Regions from separate parts of the Caballeronia sp. KNU42 genome, predicted to be linked through region 1. Evidence: riboswitches for the same ligand, from Rfam matches in the RefSeq annotation. Region 1 holds a riboswitch; the other holds the start of a gene.
The links. A riboswitch is a leader RNA that binds a small molecule or an ion and turns the genes downstream of it on or off. The one in region 1 is predicted to bind cobalamin.
Positions count from the first base shown of each region.

Region 2: linked by a shared signal. The riboswitch ahead of ACSOSP_RS04250 (TonB-dependent receptor domain-containing protein) and the one ahead of cobW (cobalamin biosynthesis protein CobW) in region 1 are both predicted to bind cobalamin.

Region 1 covers NZ_CM132390.1:1,746,358-1,754,027, reverse strand. Annotated here, with positions in the region: gene cobN (cobaltochelatase subunit CobN) at 1-2,785, opposite strand, end outside; gene cobW (cobalamin biosynthesis protein CobW) at 2,789-3,877, opposite strand; cobalamin riboswitch at 4,049-4,329, opposite strand; cobalamin riboswitch at 4,490-4,783, shown strand; gene ACSOSP_RS39115 (cobalamin biosynthesis protein) at 4,852-5,376, shown strand; gene cobO (cob(I)yrinic acid a,c-diamide adenosyltransferase) at 5,373-5,975, shown strand; gene ACSOSP_RS39105 (cobyrinate a,c-diamide synthase) at 5,977-7,275, shown strand; gene ACSOSP_RS39100 (DUF1289 domain-containing protein) at 7,272-7,520, shown strand; gene ACSOSP_RS39095 (CbtA family protein) at 7,580-7,670, opposite strand, start outside.
Region 2 covers NZ_CM132388.1:957,652-965,321, forward strand. Annotated here, with positions in the region: gene cobF (precorrin-6A synthase (deacetylating)) at 1-636, opposite strand, end outside; gene ACSOSP_RS04250 (TonB-dependent receptor domain-containing protein) at 669-2,600, opposite strand; adenosylcobalamin (AdoCbl) riboswitch at 3,027-3,117, opposite strand; gene ACSOSP_RS04255 (porin) at 3,422-4,438, opposite strand; gene ACSOSP_RS04260 (winged helix-turn-helix domain-containing protein) at 4,754-5,968, shown strand; gene ACSOSP_RS04265 (helix-turn-helix domain-containing protein) at 6,010-6,666, opposite strand; gene ACSOSP_RS04270 (MFS transporter) at 6,796-7,670, shown strand, end outside.

The DNA of each region.
Region 1 (7,670 bases):
CCGCCCACTTGGGCCGCACGCCGATCAGCGCCATGGCTTGAGCAATATCGTCGCCGCCGGTGCGCATGGTGGCCGTGCCCCACACCGATAAACCAATCGCGCGCGGGTAATCGCCGTGCTCCTGGAGGTGGCGCTCGATTAGCAGGTTGGCGGACTTCAGGCCGAGCGTCCAGGCTGCGCGCGTTGGGACGGCGCGAGTATCGACCGAGTAGAAATTGCGGCCGGTAGGCAACACGTCCGGCCTTCCGCGCGATGGCGATCCGCTCGGACCCGGCGGTACGAAACGTCCGTCGAGACCGCGTTGAAGCTGCTTGAGCTCTTGCGGGCCGCAAGCGTCGAGCCGCACGAGCAGATCGCCGTTCAAGCGCGTCAGTACCTGTGAAGTGTTCGGCCCCGCCGCATCCAATGGCCCGTCGAGCAACGACGTTGCCAGCAACTCAAGTCGCTCGCGGGTGTCGCCATGATGACGCCACGGCGCATCGATCACCGTTTCAAGTTCAACAGGACGGGGACCTGTCCATGGCGCGGTCCAATCGGCATCGAGGGGATCGAATGCATCGCCCAGGTTCAAGTCACGAGCCAAAGCGGTAAGCACACTTACGTTCGCGCCTTGCGCATCGCCGGTTGGATAGCGGCCGAGGGCAAGCAGGGTATCGCGGCGTTGCACGCCTTGCGGAGATGCGCCGAACACATGCAGGCCATCGCGGATCTGAGCCTCTTTGAGCTCGCATAAATACGCGTCCGCCCGTGTCAGCAACACATCTTCGGTATCAGAATCACGAGGTTTATCGAGTCCGAGTTCCTCATGCAGCCGATGCTCGACGATGCTCGCCAGGATAGTCTTGCGAAGGAGCTTCGCGCGCCGCGGATCGACCATCAGCGCTTCATAATATTCGTCGACCTGACGTTCAAGGTCCTGCAACGGACCGTAGTTTTCAGCGCGCGTGAGCGGCGGCATCAAATGATCGATGATGACCGCCTGCGCCCGCCGCTTCGCCTGGCTGCCCTCGCCTGGATCGTTGACGATGAATGGGTACAGATGCGGCATGGCGCCCAGCGTCAAGTCGGGCCAGCACGACGCGCTCAATGCAACGCTCTTGCCCGGCAGCCATTCAAGGTTGCCGTGCTTGCCCACGTGAACGATCGCGTCCACGTTGAATCGCAGCCGCAGCCAGAAGTAGAACGCGAGATACGCGTGCGGCGGCACGAGTTCCGCGTCGTGATAACTGGCGTAGTCGCCACGCTCACGCGAGCGCGCCGGCTGGATGCCGATGAACACATGCCCGCAGCGCCAGCCCGCGATCATGAAGCGGCCGCGACGCACCGTGGGATCGCTTTCGGGCGGACCCCAGCGTGCATTCAACTCCTGCTGGACGTTGTCCGGCAGCTTCGCGAAAGCGTCGAGGTAGTCGTCGAGCGCCAGGCTTTGCAACGCGGGACGCAGATCTCGAACCACGGGATCGTTCGTCACGCCCGAGGTCAGCGCTTGCATCAGGGCGTCGCCATCGGCGGGAATTGCATCCACCCGATAGCCTTCTTTTTCCAGCATCGAAAGGATATTGACGACGGACGCGGGGGTATCCAGACCCACGCCGTTGCCAATGCGGCCCTCACTCAACGGATAATTCGCGAGCACGAGCGCGATGCGTTTGTCGGCGTTATCAAGTTGCCGCAAGCGACACCAGCGTTGGCTCAACTCAGCCACGAAACGCACCCGCTCAAAGTCCGGCTGATAGCGCACGACGTCGACTTGCGTGATCTTGCATCGATACGCAAGTCCCTTGAAGCTGATCGCACGCGTAATGATGCGGCCATCGACTTCCGGCAAGGCCACGTGCATGGCGACATCGCGCGAGTTCAGGCCATGGTTGTCCTTCAGCCAGTCTTCGCGATTTCCACCGCTGAGGATGACTTGCAGCACAGGCGCGTCGCCCGCGAGTTCGAAAGGCACGGGGTCGTCTATGACACCAGCCGCAAACGACGTCGTGTTAAGCACCAGCGACGCGCGATGATCCGCGCAAAGCTGCTGCACGACTTCGCGACTCAAAGGGTCCTTGAGCGACGCCATCGCGATCGGCAGCGGGTTGAGGCCCTGCGCTTCCAGGGCAACGATCAACGCATCGAATACGTCCGTGTTGCCGGACTGCAAATGGGCCCGATAGAACAGCATGGCGACAACGGGCGCACCTTGAATCCAGCGTTCTTTCCAGTCGTCAGCGGTCGCGATCTGCCGCGCCGGATGATAGATTGCCACGGCCGGTAACGGACTCGGCGCCCGCGCTTCGCGCCCGTACCCCAACGCTCGGAACGCAATGCAACGAAGAAACTCTTCGGCATTTTTCGCGCCACCTTCACGCAGATAACGCCAGAGCTGATCGCATAACGCCGGCTCGGCCGTACTCTTCGCCACGAGGTTCGGATCTTCCTGCAAGTCGCCGGAGAACATCACGAGCATCTGGCCATTGCGGCGCGCGAGCGTGGTGATGCTCTCGATTCCGTAAGGCCAGTACGCTTCGCCGCCAAGGTGATCGATGACGATCACGCGCGCATGTTTCAGCACGTCATCGACGTAAAAATCCACCGAGGCCGGTTGCCGCAAGAACGCCTGATTTGCCAGGCGCACCGCTGGAAAATCCGCTTCCAGATGCGGCACGACACTCGCGAGCAGCGAGAGCGTGGTGTCGGCAGAGCTGAGCACGACAATAGGCGCCGGCGTCTGATCGATACGCATGACGCCGGCTGCGTCGTCGACAAAACCGCCGGGCGTCGTGCGTAGCAGATGCATGGATCAGGCCTGCACGGGTGCGTTGGCGAGAGCCGCAACCAGCGCTTGTTGCAGACGCGGTTGATCGAGGTCTTCACCAATCAGCACGAACCGGCTGACTCCTTCGCTGGCTTCTTCTGCTGTCCAGCGGCGGTCAAAGTAGGTATCGAAACGCTGACCCACTCCCTGCACGACGAGCCGCATGGGCGTGCCCGGCAAGGCCGCGAAACCCTTCACGCGATAGATCGTGTTGGCATCGACCAGCGAACGCAACGCAGCGACCACAGCCTCGCGCGACTCGACCCGCGCTTGCACCACGACTGAATCGAAGTCGTCGTGGTGATGATCGGCGTGGTCTTCGTCATCGACGGAACCATGATGATCGACCCGCAGATGAATCGTCGTTTCCGACGCCGCCTCAAGCCCGAGCAGCGCATGCAGATCAAGCTGCCCCATCTGCGCCGGCACGATCTTCACGCCTGCCGGAATTTCGCCGCGAATCAGCGTTTCCACCGCGCGTTGCTGCGTTTCGTCGATCAGGTCGGTCTTGTTGAGAATCACCAGGTCCGCTGAAGCAAGCTGATCTTCGAACAACTCATGCAGCGGCGATTCGTGATCGAGGTTCGGATCGGCGCGTCGTTGTGCGTCGACAGCCTGCGGGTTCGCCGCGAACTGGCCGCTTGCAGCAGCGGCACCATCTACAACAGTCACGACAGCATCTACGGTGAATGCATTCTTGATGGACGGCCAGTTGAAAGCCTGAACGAGCGGTTTGGGCAACGCCAGGCCGGAGGTCTCGATCAGCACGTGATCGATCTGATCACGCCGTTCGACGAGTTGCTCCATCACCGGATAAAACTCTTCCTGCACGGTGCAGCAGAGACAACCGTTCGACAACTCATACAGATTCGGTTGATCCGTGACGCTTTCGTCCTCGCAGCCGATGTTGCAGCCCTTCAGGATTTCGCCGTCGATGCCCAGTTCGCCGAACTCGTTCACGATCACCGCGATCCGCAGCCCTTTCGCGTTTTGCAGGATGTGCCGCATCAATGTGGTCTTGCCGCTGCCGAGGAAACCCGTGACGACCGTGACCGGGATTTTGCGCGTTTGCATCCGTTGCTCCGTTTATCGATTGGCTGCTTGCTGCCGGAATGCATGGCCCTTTGCCGACCGAGGCGAGCTATAAAACGCGCTCGCGAATGTCGCGAAGCAGGATGGCAATCCGGAAAAGCATGGTGAAAAGTGTCGATCGTATGCCGCATCCCCGCGACAAACGTCCGCTTCAGGTGTTGACTCGTTCCGGCCGGTATCCGGGCTGGCGAAAATGCCGCTTCACCTTCCCGCATGACATCACGCATGCAGTGGTTTTTCGAAGCCGGCTTTATCGTGCGCAGTGGTGTGAACCCGGCGTGAACCAGGATAAAACCACGTCGCGGGATTTTCGCTTGACCGTTGCGGGGGCAGCGCAGGTTGGCACGGCCGGGATTCCGGCAACGCTTCCTGCTTCCCGTTTAACTGCGCGCAGCAAGAAACCGCGCGCGAGCACCAGAAAACTACCGCGAAGTCTAGGCTGATGGGCAATGAGCGTCAAGGTTTGACCGGGGTGCGCAAAGGTCTTCAGCCCCTGCCTCGCGACGGGATACTTCGCCGTTGCGAGCACAATGGACCTGCTTTACCGGGCGGTTCCAACCGGTAAAAGCCCAGCGCAACCAGCACCCCATGTGCTATCTTTGCCCCGCGTCTGGTGCTCACGCGCGCTTTTCCTGCGCGCGTAGTTAAACGGGAAACAGGATCTGCATGTGCGTATTTTCAAGGCCTCAGGCCCCACGCACCGTGTCGGCAAAAACCTGTGCTGTCCCCGCAACGGTACGCGACCCGCGCCTGCTTCGACTGACTGTCATTGCTGATTCTCATTCGAAGCGAGCGCCCATTTCCTCCACGGCCACTGCTCCGACGAGCGGGAAGGCGAGCGGAATGCGGTCGCCAAGCCCGGATACCGGCCAGTCGCCAAGTGGTGCGCTTTAGCTTTGACAGCGCGCTGGACGCCACATCCGCGAGGGACGGATGAAGGACGTAGTGCTTATATCGTGTCAGATGAATCCAATTTTCCAGCGCTCGATATCGATACCGCGCTCACCTCGATGCCTGCCTTTGCGCAGGCTCGCTTGCGTTCGTCCCGATCGCGCGAGCCGGGCGCAATCGTGAGCACGTGGGTCATCGGTATAGGATGCCGGCGCGGTGTCAGCGTCGAACAAATTCATGCCGCCGTGTTCGCGGCGCTCGGGACGCGGCCGCTGGCGAGCATTCGCGCGCTGGCATCGATCGATAGCAAGAACGACGAAACCGGACTGCTCGAATTCGCCGATCGCCACGGTTTTCCCTTGCAACTTTTTTCGAAGCAACACATCGCGCAGATCGAGACTGGCGCGTCGGAACGGGTTCGGGCGCTGCTTGGCATCGATGGTGTCTGCGAACCCTGCGCGCTGCTGGCATCGCGCAACGGACGAATCATCGTGCCAAAAACCGTGACCGGCGGCGTGAGCGTCGCTATCGCTGAAGACACTGCCGAAGACGATCCGAATCAACCGACTGACAACGAGAGACCATCATGAAAACGGACGAAGAATCGCATCTGCGCATGACCCAGCGACGCAAGGAAGGCCACGAGAAAAAGCAGGCCGCCGCTGCGCGCGAGAAGGGTCTCCTGATCGTCAATACGGGCACGGGCAAGGGTAAGACCACGGCAGCGTTCGGCATGGCCGTTCGCGTGCTCGGACACGGCATGCGGCTCGGCGTGGTGCAGTTCATCAAAGGCGCGCTGCATACGTCCGAACGCGATTTCCTCGGCGCAATCGCGAACTGCGACTTCATCACCATGGGCGACGGCTACACCTGGGACACGCAGAATCGCGATGCCGACATCGCGACGGCTCGCAAGGGTTGGGACGCGGCGCGCACAATGATTGAAAGCGGCGAGTACCAGATGGTCGTGCTCGACGAGCTCTGCACAGTGCTCAAATACGAGTACCTGCCGCTCGAAGAAGTGCTCGCGGTGCTCAATGCGCGGCCTGACATGCTGCATGTGGTCGTGACGGGGCGCCATGCGCCGGACGCGCTTATCGAAGCAGCCGATCTCGTGACGGAAATGCGCCCGATCAAGCATCCGTATCGCGAGCAAGGGGTGAAGGCGCAACGCGGCGTCGAGTTCTGACGTGCGCGCGTGCCCCGCTCTATTCATCAGCGCGCCTGCGTCGAACCAGGGCAAGACCACCGTCACCGCCGGGCTCGCGCGCTATTACGCACGCCTTGGCCTGCGCGTGCGGGTCTTCAAGACCGGCCCCGACTTCCTCGATCCAATGATCCTGGAACGCGCGTCCGGCGCGCCGGTGTATTCGCTGCATTTGTGGATGGTCGGCGAGAGCGGCTGCCGCGCGCTGCTCGCGCAAGCGGCGCAAGAAGCCGATCTGATCCTGATCGAAGGCGTGATGGGCCTCTTCGACGGCACACCCAGCAGCGCCGATCTCGCATCCGCGTTCGGCGTGCCGGTGCTCGCCGTGATCGGCGCGCACGGCATGGCGCAGACCTTCGGCGCAATGGCGTTCGGGCTCGCTCGCTACCGCGCGGAGCTGCCCTTTCACGGTGTGCTCGCCAATCGCGTGGCGTCGGCACGGCATGCGCAAATGCTGAGCGAATCCATTCCAGAAGGCATCCGATATTGCGGACATCTGTCGAGCGCCGACGACATGACGCTGCCCGGACGACACCTGGGTCTCACGCAAGCAGCGGAGGTGGCGGACATCGATGCACGGCTGGATCGCGCAGCAGACGCCATCGGCGAGACTACCTTGCGCGAGTTGCCGCCCACGGTCGAATTTGATCACGAAGCCGTCGAGCAGCCGCCGCGTTTGATGGAAGGCCTGCACATCGCCATTGCCCGCGATGCCGCGTTTTCGTTCATCTACCCGGCCAATCTCGATCTGCTGAAGGCGATGGGCGCAACGCTCGCGCTCTTCTCCCCCCTCGCCGATGAACCCGTTCCCGCGCATGCAGACGCGCTTTATCTGCCGGGTGGATATCCGGAATTGCACGCCGCCAAACTTGCAGCGAACGCAGTGAGTGCGGCCTCGATTCGCGCGCATGTCGAAGCAGGTAAAGCCGTGGTCGCGGAATGCGGCGGCATGTTGTATCTGCTCGATTCGCTGACGGATATCGACGGTTCGCAGCATGCGATGCTAGCCCTTCTGCCCGGCCACGCGAAGATGCAGAAACGCCTGGCCAGACTCGCCATGCAGCGGGTCGAAAGCCGCCACGGCACTCACACCGGCCACACCTTCCACTACTCGTCCATGACGACCAGCATGTCGCCGGTGCTCACCGCAACGCACGCCACCACGGGCGTGGAAGGTGAAGCGATCTATCGTCATGGCTCAATTACGGCTACCTACATGCACACTTACTGGCCGACAAATCCGGCGGCGACCGCCGCCCTCTTTCGCGGCGAAACGCTATGACAACGCCTGTGGAACTGCCAATGGAAATCGACGTACCGCTCGAACTCACGTTCACCATCGAGCGCGCCAGACAGCTTCAACCCGTGGGCTCGCCATGCACGGACGTATGCCGGCTCGACAAGACCACCGGTCATTGCGAAGGCTGCTTCAGGAGCCGCGAAGAAATCAAGGCATGGAAAACCATGGCCGACGCCGACAAGCTCACGCTGTTCGATACCCTGCTCGCGCGCAAGGCCGCGCTATGAAAAAGGGGCGGCCTGCAAGCCGCCCCTCATCACATCCACACTAACGCTTGACGAAGCGCTCAGGCCGAAGCGATCCGCCGTGCCGGCGCCTTTTCCAATTCACGTTGCGCGAGCACGCCGAACAGCAAACCGAGCGTGGTCCAGATCACA
Region 2 (7,670 bases), on a different replicon from region 1:
CGGCGTGCCGATATAAGCACCCCAGTAGATATCGATATCCTGATCGGCGAAACGTTTGTAGGCGCCTTCAGCATCCAGCATCACCACCACGCTGTCGACGTTGTCCGGAAAACCCTCCGCTATGCGCCTCCCCGTTGTTATCCCGATCGACTCTCCAATGCGGTTCAACGGTATCTTGTGCTGTGCGGCCAAAGCCTGGATGCTGCTTATTCCCGGGATCACTTCAAACACGAGATCGTGACCGCCCTCCCTGATGATCGAGTCGACGATCCGGATGGTGCTGTCGTAAAGCGCGGGGTCGCCCCATGTCAGGAACGCCCCGCATTCTCCATCGGACAACTCTTCGGAGATAAGTCGTTCGAAGACGGCCTGCTTGTCGTCATTGAGATCCTCGACGCTCGCCCGATAATTCACGGCGTCTCGTACTCGCTCGGGACTGGTTGCTTCGGCGAAGCGATAGTCACTGCCCTTAATGAAGCGGCGGCAAATTTCCTTGCGCAACGCAATCAGCTTTTCCTTGGCGATGCCCTTGTCCATCACGAAGAAAACATCGACTTCGTTAAGCGCGTTGACGGCCTGAATCGTCACATAGTCGGGGTTGCCGGCGCCGATACCAATGATCAGGATTCGCTTCATAAATGGACTCGCAGGGTCATGGCGACACGTAATCAGAAAGTGTAAGCGACCTTGCCGAATGCCGTCCGGCCCAACGTGTTGTAACCGTATGCGGTGACGTACTGCCGGTTAAAGAGGTTCGACAGATTGACGGACACGGTGAGATGCGAATTGACCTTGTACGCGGCGCGCAGCGCAACGGTTGTGTACGACGGCAGGTACGTCGCGTTGAACTGGTCGTCATAGGTCGATCCGCCGTAAAGCAGCGAGAGACCCGTGCTCAGCGCATGCAGGTGGAACTCGTCCCACGTGTGATCGATGTTCAGGCTGACGGTCTGGCGCGGACGGCGGTTGAGCCACGTCTGATCAGTCACGTCCTGCGGGTTCAAGATGCCGATCGCGAGACTGACCGGTGTCGAGTTGCCAAGCGTGCCCTTGTACGACAGGTCGATACCCTGAATATGCGCGTGACCTACGTTCACAGGGAGAGAGGTCACCGAGTCGTAAGTGACGAGGTCATGCACGCGGGTGTCATAGACAGCGGCCGTAAAGGTGCCGAAGGAGGTGGTGGCATCGAGTGCTGCCTCGACCGTATCGCTGCGCTCAGGCTGCAGGTTCGGGTTCGCGTAACCCGGATAGTACAGGTCGTTGAAAGTCGGCAGGCGGAAGGCGTTGCCATACGAAATTCGCGCCGTATAAACCGGCGTAATTGCATAAGCGACGGCGACATTACCCGTATTCACCGACTGGCCCTGGATGATCTCGTGGCGCCCTGCAAGAAACACCGTCAACGCGCCCAGCGTGACCGACTGATGGAGCGATACGGCTGAATCGTTGCGCGTCGGCACGCCCATGGGGATGTCGACCGGCAGGAAGGCTTGCTCGCGGGTGAAGTCGTAAGCAAGCTTGGTCTCACCCGACAGTGGCAGACTGAAGAGCGAGCGTCCGCGTTCCTGATGGGTCAGCGAGGTCGACGTGCTGAAGCGCGTGGAGTCGATTTCGTCGGTCGGAATGGCCGGGTTGTTGGCATAGAGGAACTGCCGGTCCGTCGCGTAGCCGACAGACTGGTCAAACTGCGTGAACGGCGTGATGTCCAGATGAAACGCTACGCCCGTCGTCAACTGATGATCGAGCTGCCGGTCATCGCCGCCGGCATTATCGTAGGACAGGTCGGACCGGTGATATAGAGCGAATGTTGAGATCGACCAGTTGTCATGCGCATAGCCTAGACGCGCATCCACGTCCTGAGCATGGTACGGATTGCGGCCATCCTCGTGCCCGTAAGCCCAGGGCTGGGTCGCATCGATTCCCGCGGTATTGTAGTCGTGCAGACCCAGCGAATAGGTCAGCCCGGCCAGAGCCGAGAGCGGACCCGTGGACGAAATGCTGCCTGACGTGCGGACCTGCGTATCGAAGGTTTTGTTCGAACCGCCGCCTGTTGAGATCGTGGTTTGGTTAGGCTGATTTGCCGCACGGTTCGTGAAGAGCTGCACGACGCCACCCACTGCATCCGCGCCGAACGAGGCAGCCGCCGGTCCTGAGATAACCTCGACGCGGTCGAAGGCCGAGGTCGGCAGATCGGCCCACGCGGCTTGGCCCGTGGTCGCAGAACCCACGCGGATACCGTCGATGAACACCGCGACCTGACTGCCCGATGAACCGCGGATGCTGACGGAGGCTAAAGAGCCAGGGCCGCCGTTTTGTGAAATGGTGACGCCCGGCAGCGTTGCGAGGGCTTGCGTGATGCTCGGGTCGATAGGCGACAGACGATCGAGATCCGCGCGGGTGAGGACTTGTGTGGACGCGTAGCGTTGATCGAACGACTGCGGCAGATGCTGCGTATCGCCGGTGACAAGAATATTCGGCAGCGTGGCGGCCGACGGAAGCTGCTCCGGCTGCGGCAACGATGAGTCATCCGCGGCCTGTGCAACCTGCCATGCCGAAACCGTCAACGCAGAGGTGAGGATGAAATGACGGAACTTCATACGGGGAACGCCTTGTTATTGGAAGATTGGATGACAGGCCGCGAGCGCAAACGCAGCGTGTCGATGTTGGATTTTGTGGAAACGCCACCGCCCTGAGGCTCGTTCCGACAGGCAAGATCAACCCGCGAACGCACGCAGCGGCCAAGCCGCTTTTTACTTACGATGAGTTCTGTCGCCAAGCAGATGCACCCCACATCGCGGATGCTGGTCCAGGCAAAAGGCGGACGTCCCGCCTCCCCTGCGCAATCAATCACGCCGCAAGGGGCGGCCGAATTCACTTATGCGGGGTCTTGTACACCGACGCCGGCCAAGCCGTCCACTCGAGGGGATGCGGCTCCGGCAGTGAGCCAGGATGGCGGGCAGTATCGGCTATCGGTCATGTGGATGTCTCCCGGGGAGTGCGCGCCCCAAAGTCAGAAAAGGGATATACGACGCCGAGGTCTGACTTCCGGTTCGTGCTGAACCGATCACAGTGGCGCGACCGTGCTGGATTTGCACCAGCTTCCACGAGTCGTATGCGCGCATTTTACTTCCGAATCCCCGTCCGACACTATCAAGCCAGTGCTTCCGATGATCTGCCGGCACGCTGCGGCAGCGCGAGAGCATGTGCGTTGCATAGCGTGCACTTGCGCAGCGCCCGCCTTCATTTCGCTTACCGTTCCCGACATTGGAGAACGCAGTATCGGCTTCCCCAGATCAGCCGGAAACGATCCGGGGAAGAGCGATCGAAGCGACCTTACCGTCCTGAGCGCAGGCAGGGAGAAGATAATTTCATAAGAACATGTTTGAACATGTTTCGTACAGGTCAAGCCGAAATGAAATTAGAATTTATGGAACATGCCAATCGAGACGCCGTGCGGATTCGCGCCCGGGTAAGCCAGCGGCAAGCCCGAATTCGCGGAACCCGCCAGCGTATACGACGCCTGATTATGATTGGTCAGATAAGAAACAGTGCCGTACACGCTGGTATTTTTAGAAAGATCATACTGGGCCATGGCGGCAATCTGATTTGCATTATCGGCAGCGGCGGTTTTATCGTGCAATGCGGTATAGCCTAACGCGACAAACACGGCAGGCGTGAATTGATATTTTCCGGAAATACCATAAACGTTGACATTCAAATTAATGTCGGGCCATCTGCTGGCGGCCCAGCCGGCATAAATCGTGGCCTTCTGGATGGTGTAGGAGGCGCCGGCCTCAACGGCGGTATCGGTTGAAGAATTGGTGGCGTTCTTCACGGCCTGCCATGCCACGGTGGCGGCGATCGGCCCGCTGTTGTATTGGAGATCCGCCTGATAGCTCGAACCCGCCGAGCGCAATCCGCCGGCATCGCCAAACCCGGCATAGACGCCCGCCTGCAAGCCTGCTATGACCGGCGACTGGTACGACACGGTATTGCTCGTGCGCACAACGTAGGTCATCAAGTTGCTGAACCCGGACGCCTGGGTCGCGGCTCCGAATGCATCCAGATAACCCTGGTCGTAAAAGACTGGCGAGTTCTGGCGGCCCAATCTCACTTCGCCCCAGTTACCCGATAAACCCAACCACGCTTGCCGGTTGAACATCTGGCCAGTGGAAGCGAATGTGCCATCGTTTGGATTAAAACCGTTCTCGAGTTGAAAATTGACTTTATTGCCATCGCCAATATCCTCGGAGCCTTTTAATCCAAAACGACTAGCCCATTCGGAACTTGATCCGATGGCCGCCGTGTAGTGATTGCCAGTATTAACATACTGAAAGAACTCATCCACGATACCGTAAAGCGTCACACCAGAATCCGCGTGAGCATAACTACACGACAACAACGCCGCACATGCAGCGTATCGACCCAGCTTCATAGACCCCCCGGTAATAAAAATAACGGACGTGCTACGGCAATGAACAAGCCGCCCTACCTATCCGTTATAAAAAGTACATGTATGAACAGGCTCGAAATGTAGATTGCCATTTTTTCGCAGTCAAGCAATTTGCACCTAGGGGAAAATGCTTAGATGACGGCGAGGCTCAGCGCGTGCAGCGCCTTCGGGATTGCAAACCGAGCCCGTCAATCGGCATGCTTTGGAGATCCGGCAAAGGCGATTCGCCGCCACGCGCCCGAGCCGGTCCTCTGGTAACGTATCCAGCCGAAGCGCCTCCGCTGATGAGCCCACCGCATGAAGACGATTCCCCTGTCGGCCGCCCGTACCCTGCATCTGATAGCCCAAGGCTTGCTTGCGCCGCCGCGCCGCAAGGCGACAAAAGCAGACGTGCTTGGCGCAATTCGCCGCATGGCGCAGTTGCAGATCGATACCATCCACGTGGTCGCTCGCAGTCCTTATCTTGTGTTATTCAGCCGCCTTGGCGACTATCAGCCGCAATGGCTCGACGAGCATCTGGCCGAGGGCTCCCTGTTCGAATACTGGTCGCATGAGGCCTGCCTCGTGCCCATAGAAGACTACGGACTGTTGCGTCACCGGATGCTTGATCCTGTCGGGATGGGCTGGAAATACGCGGCAGACTGGCATGCAAAGTATCGCGACGACATCGAGCAGCTGCTCGAGCGCATTCGTGCGACCGGTCCGATTCGTTCAGCGGACTTCGCTCGCGAAGGCGGTAATGGCGCCGGCTGGTGGGATTGGAAACCAGAGAAACGTCACCTGGAAGTGCTGTTCGCGACCGGCGAACTGATGGTCGCGGAACGACGCAATTTTCATCGGATCTACGATGTGACCGAGCGCGTGCTGCCGCACTGGAATGACGCGCGTGACCTGCCACCCGCCGAAGCGGTCCCGCAGGAACTGCTCAAGCGCGCCTGCCGCGCGCTCGGCATCGTCCGTGCCGACTGGGTAGCGGACTACTACCGCATGCCGCGCCGTCCGTACACCTCGGCGCTACATGAACTGGCCGATGCCGGCGAGTTGATACCCGTGCAAGTCGATGACTGGAAGGCAGATGCGTTCGTGCACCGTGACCTCGCGGACAAGCTCGACGATGTAGCCGCCGGCCGCCTTGCTTCCACGGTGACCACGGTGCTGTCGCCGTTTGATCCGGTTGTATGGGACCGCAAGCGCGCGAGCACGTTGTTCGGCTTCGACTACGTGATCGAGTGTTATACGCCCGCCGTAAAACGCAAGTACGGTTACTTCGTACTCCCCATCTTGCATCGTGGGCGCCTGATCGGACGGGTCGATGCGAAAGCGCATCGTACGCAAGGTATTTTCGAACTCAAGTCGCTGCATATCGAGCCGGGCGTACGGGTTGGCACAGGCTTGACGGCTGACCTGCGCAAGGCTTTGCAGCGTTGTGCGGGCTGGCATAAAACGCCGCAGCTGGCGGCCGGCGCAGGCGTTCCCGCAGCGCTCGCCGCCGCATTGACCGGCGGGTCGTGACCGGCGCGGCAACGTATTTTCAAGCGTCCGTTCTATGAAGACTAGATCGCGTCCAGCGGGCGATTCGCATCGGCATCGACGCAACATACCAGCACTTCCGCGTCGTCCTTGCTGGTGGTCACATACACGTGTCCGACCGCACTATCGAAGTAAAGACTGTCGCCGGGTTCAAGCGTGAACGCCTTGCCATCCTCGAAACGCAACTCCACCGAGCCGCCGAGCACAAACACAAACTCTTCGCCCGCATGGCGGATATATTCCGGAAAATCCGCTACATCCCTCGCACGGATATGCGCGCGCATCGGCACCATGCGCTTGCCGGTCAGGTCGCTCGCCAGCATGCCGTACTCGTAGTTCGGCGTGTCGTAGATCACCTGCTTGCCCGACGCCGTGAAAGAAGGTGTCATCGGTCGTACGGTCACCTTGGGCAACGGCCGCGTGCGCCCGAAAATGGCGTCGAACTCAAGCTGCAGGGAATGTGCGAGCGCGGCGAACTTGTCGTAGGTCAGCGCAATGTCCCCGCGTTCGGCCTTCGAAATGGTCGACACGGCGATCCCCGATCGCTGCGATAACTCCATCAGCGTCAACCCTTTCGCCTTGCGAGCTTCACGGATGCACGCTCCGACCGTCTTGTGATCCAGGGCCGGCGGCGCATCGCGTTTCACTGTTCTTGCCCTTGCAACACCCGCTTTCGCCATCGGTTTGCCTTTGTAGCTGCGCTCGAAATTTTTGTCGATTTTTATCGGATACGAGAATTTCAGAGGATTTTATTTTTTCTCGTATATGATAACTCACGTCGCTTTCGCCAATATTGAAGGACGCTGATCGTGTCAACACTCGCACTGAGCAGGGCCGGTTTGTCGAAGACGCATGTCATTGCCGCGACGACGCTCGGCACGGCGCTCGAGTTCTACGACTTCACCATCTACAGCTTTTTTGCGATCCAGATCGGCCAGCTTTTCTTCCCGGGCGCGTCGCCGGTCAACCAGTTCCTGTTATCGATCGGCGTGTTCGGCGTCGGTTTTGTCGTGCGGCCGCTGGGCGGCATCGTGATTGGCGCGTATGCGGATCGCGTGGGCCGCAAGAAGGCGATGGTCCTCACCATCATGATGATGGCGCTGAGCTGCGCGATGATCGCTTGCGCCCCGCCCTACGCCGTCGCGGGCATGGCGGCGCCGTTGATCGTGCTGGCTGCACGGCTGATCCAGGGCTTCGCGGCGGGCGGTGAGTTCGGACCGGGCACGACGTTGCTGGTCGAGTATGCAACCGACCAGACGCGCGCCTTCTTCGCGAGCTGGAACTTTGCGGCAACGGCGCTTGGCCTCGCACTCGGCGCGCTGGTCGCCACGCTCGTGAACGTTGCGTTGCCGAAGCAGGCCGTGCTCGAGTGGGGCTGGCGCCTGCCGTTCCTGCTCGGGATTATCGCGGCGCCTGCCGGCATGCTGATACGCCGGCGCCTGGAAGAAACGCTGGTCCACAGCACACCTGGCGCCCCTGGTGCGCCTCGTCCTCAAGGCGCGTTGAAAGCTGCGCTGACCACGCACCTGAAGCTGACGATACTCGGCACCTTCGCCGAGCTCGGCGGGTCCGTGTCGGTGTACATCACGGCGTTTTTCCTGCCGAGCCATGCGGTTCGTGCGCTGCATCTTTCGCAGACGGCGGCGGTGACATCGGGCGTCGTCAGTTCGCTGGTTCTCTTCGT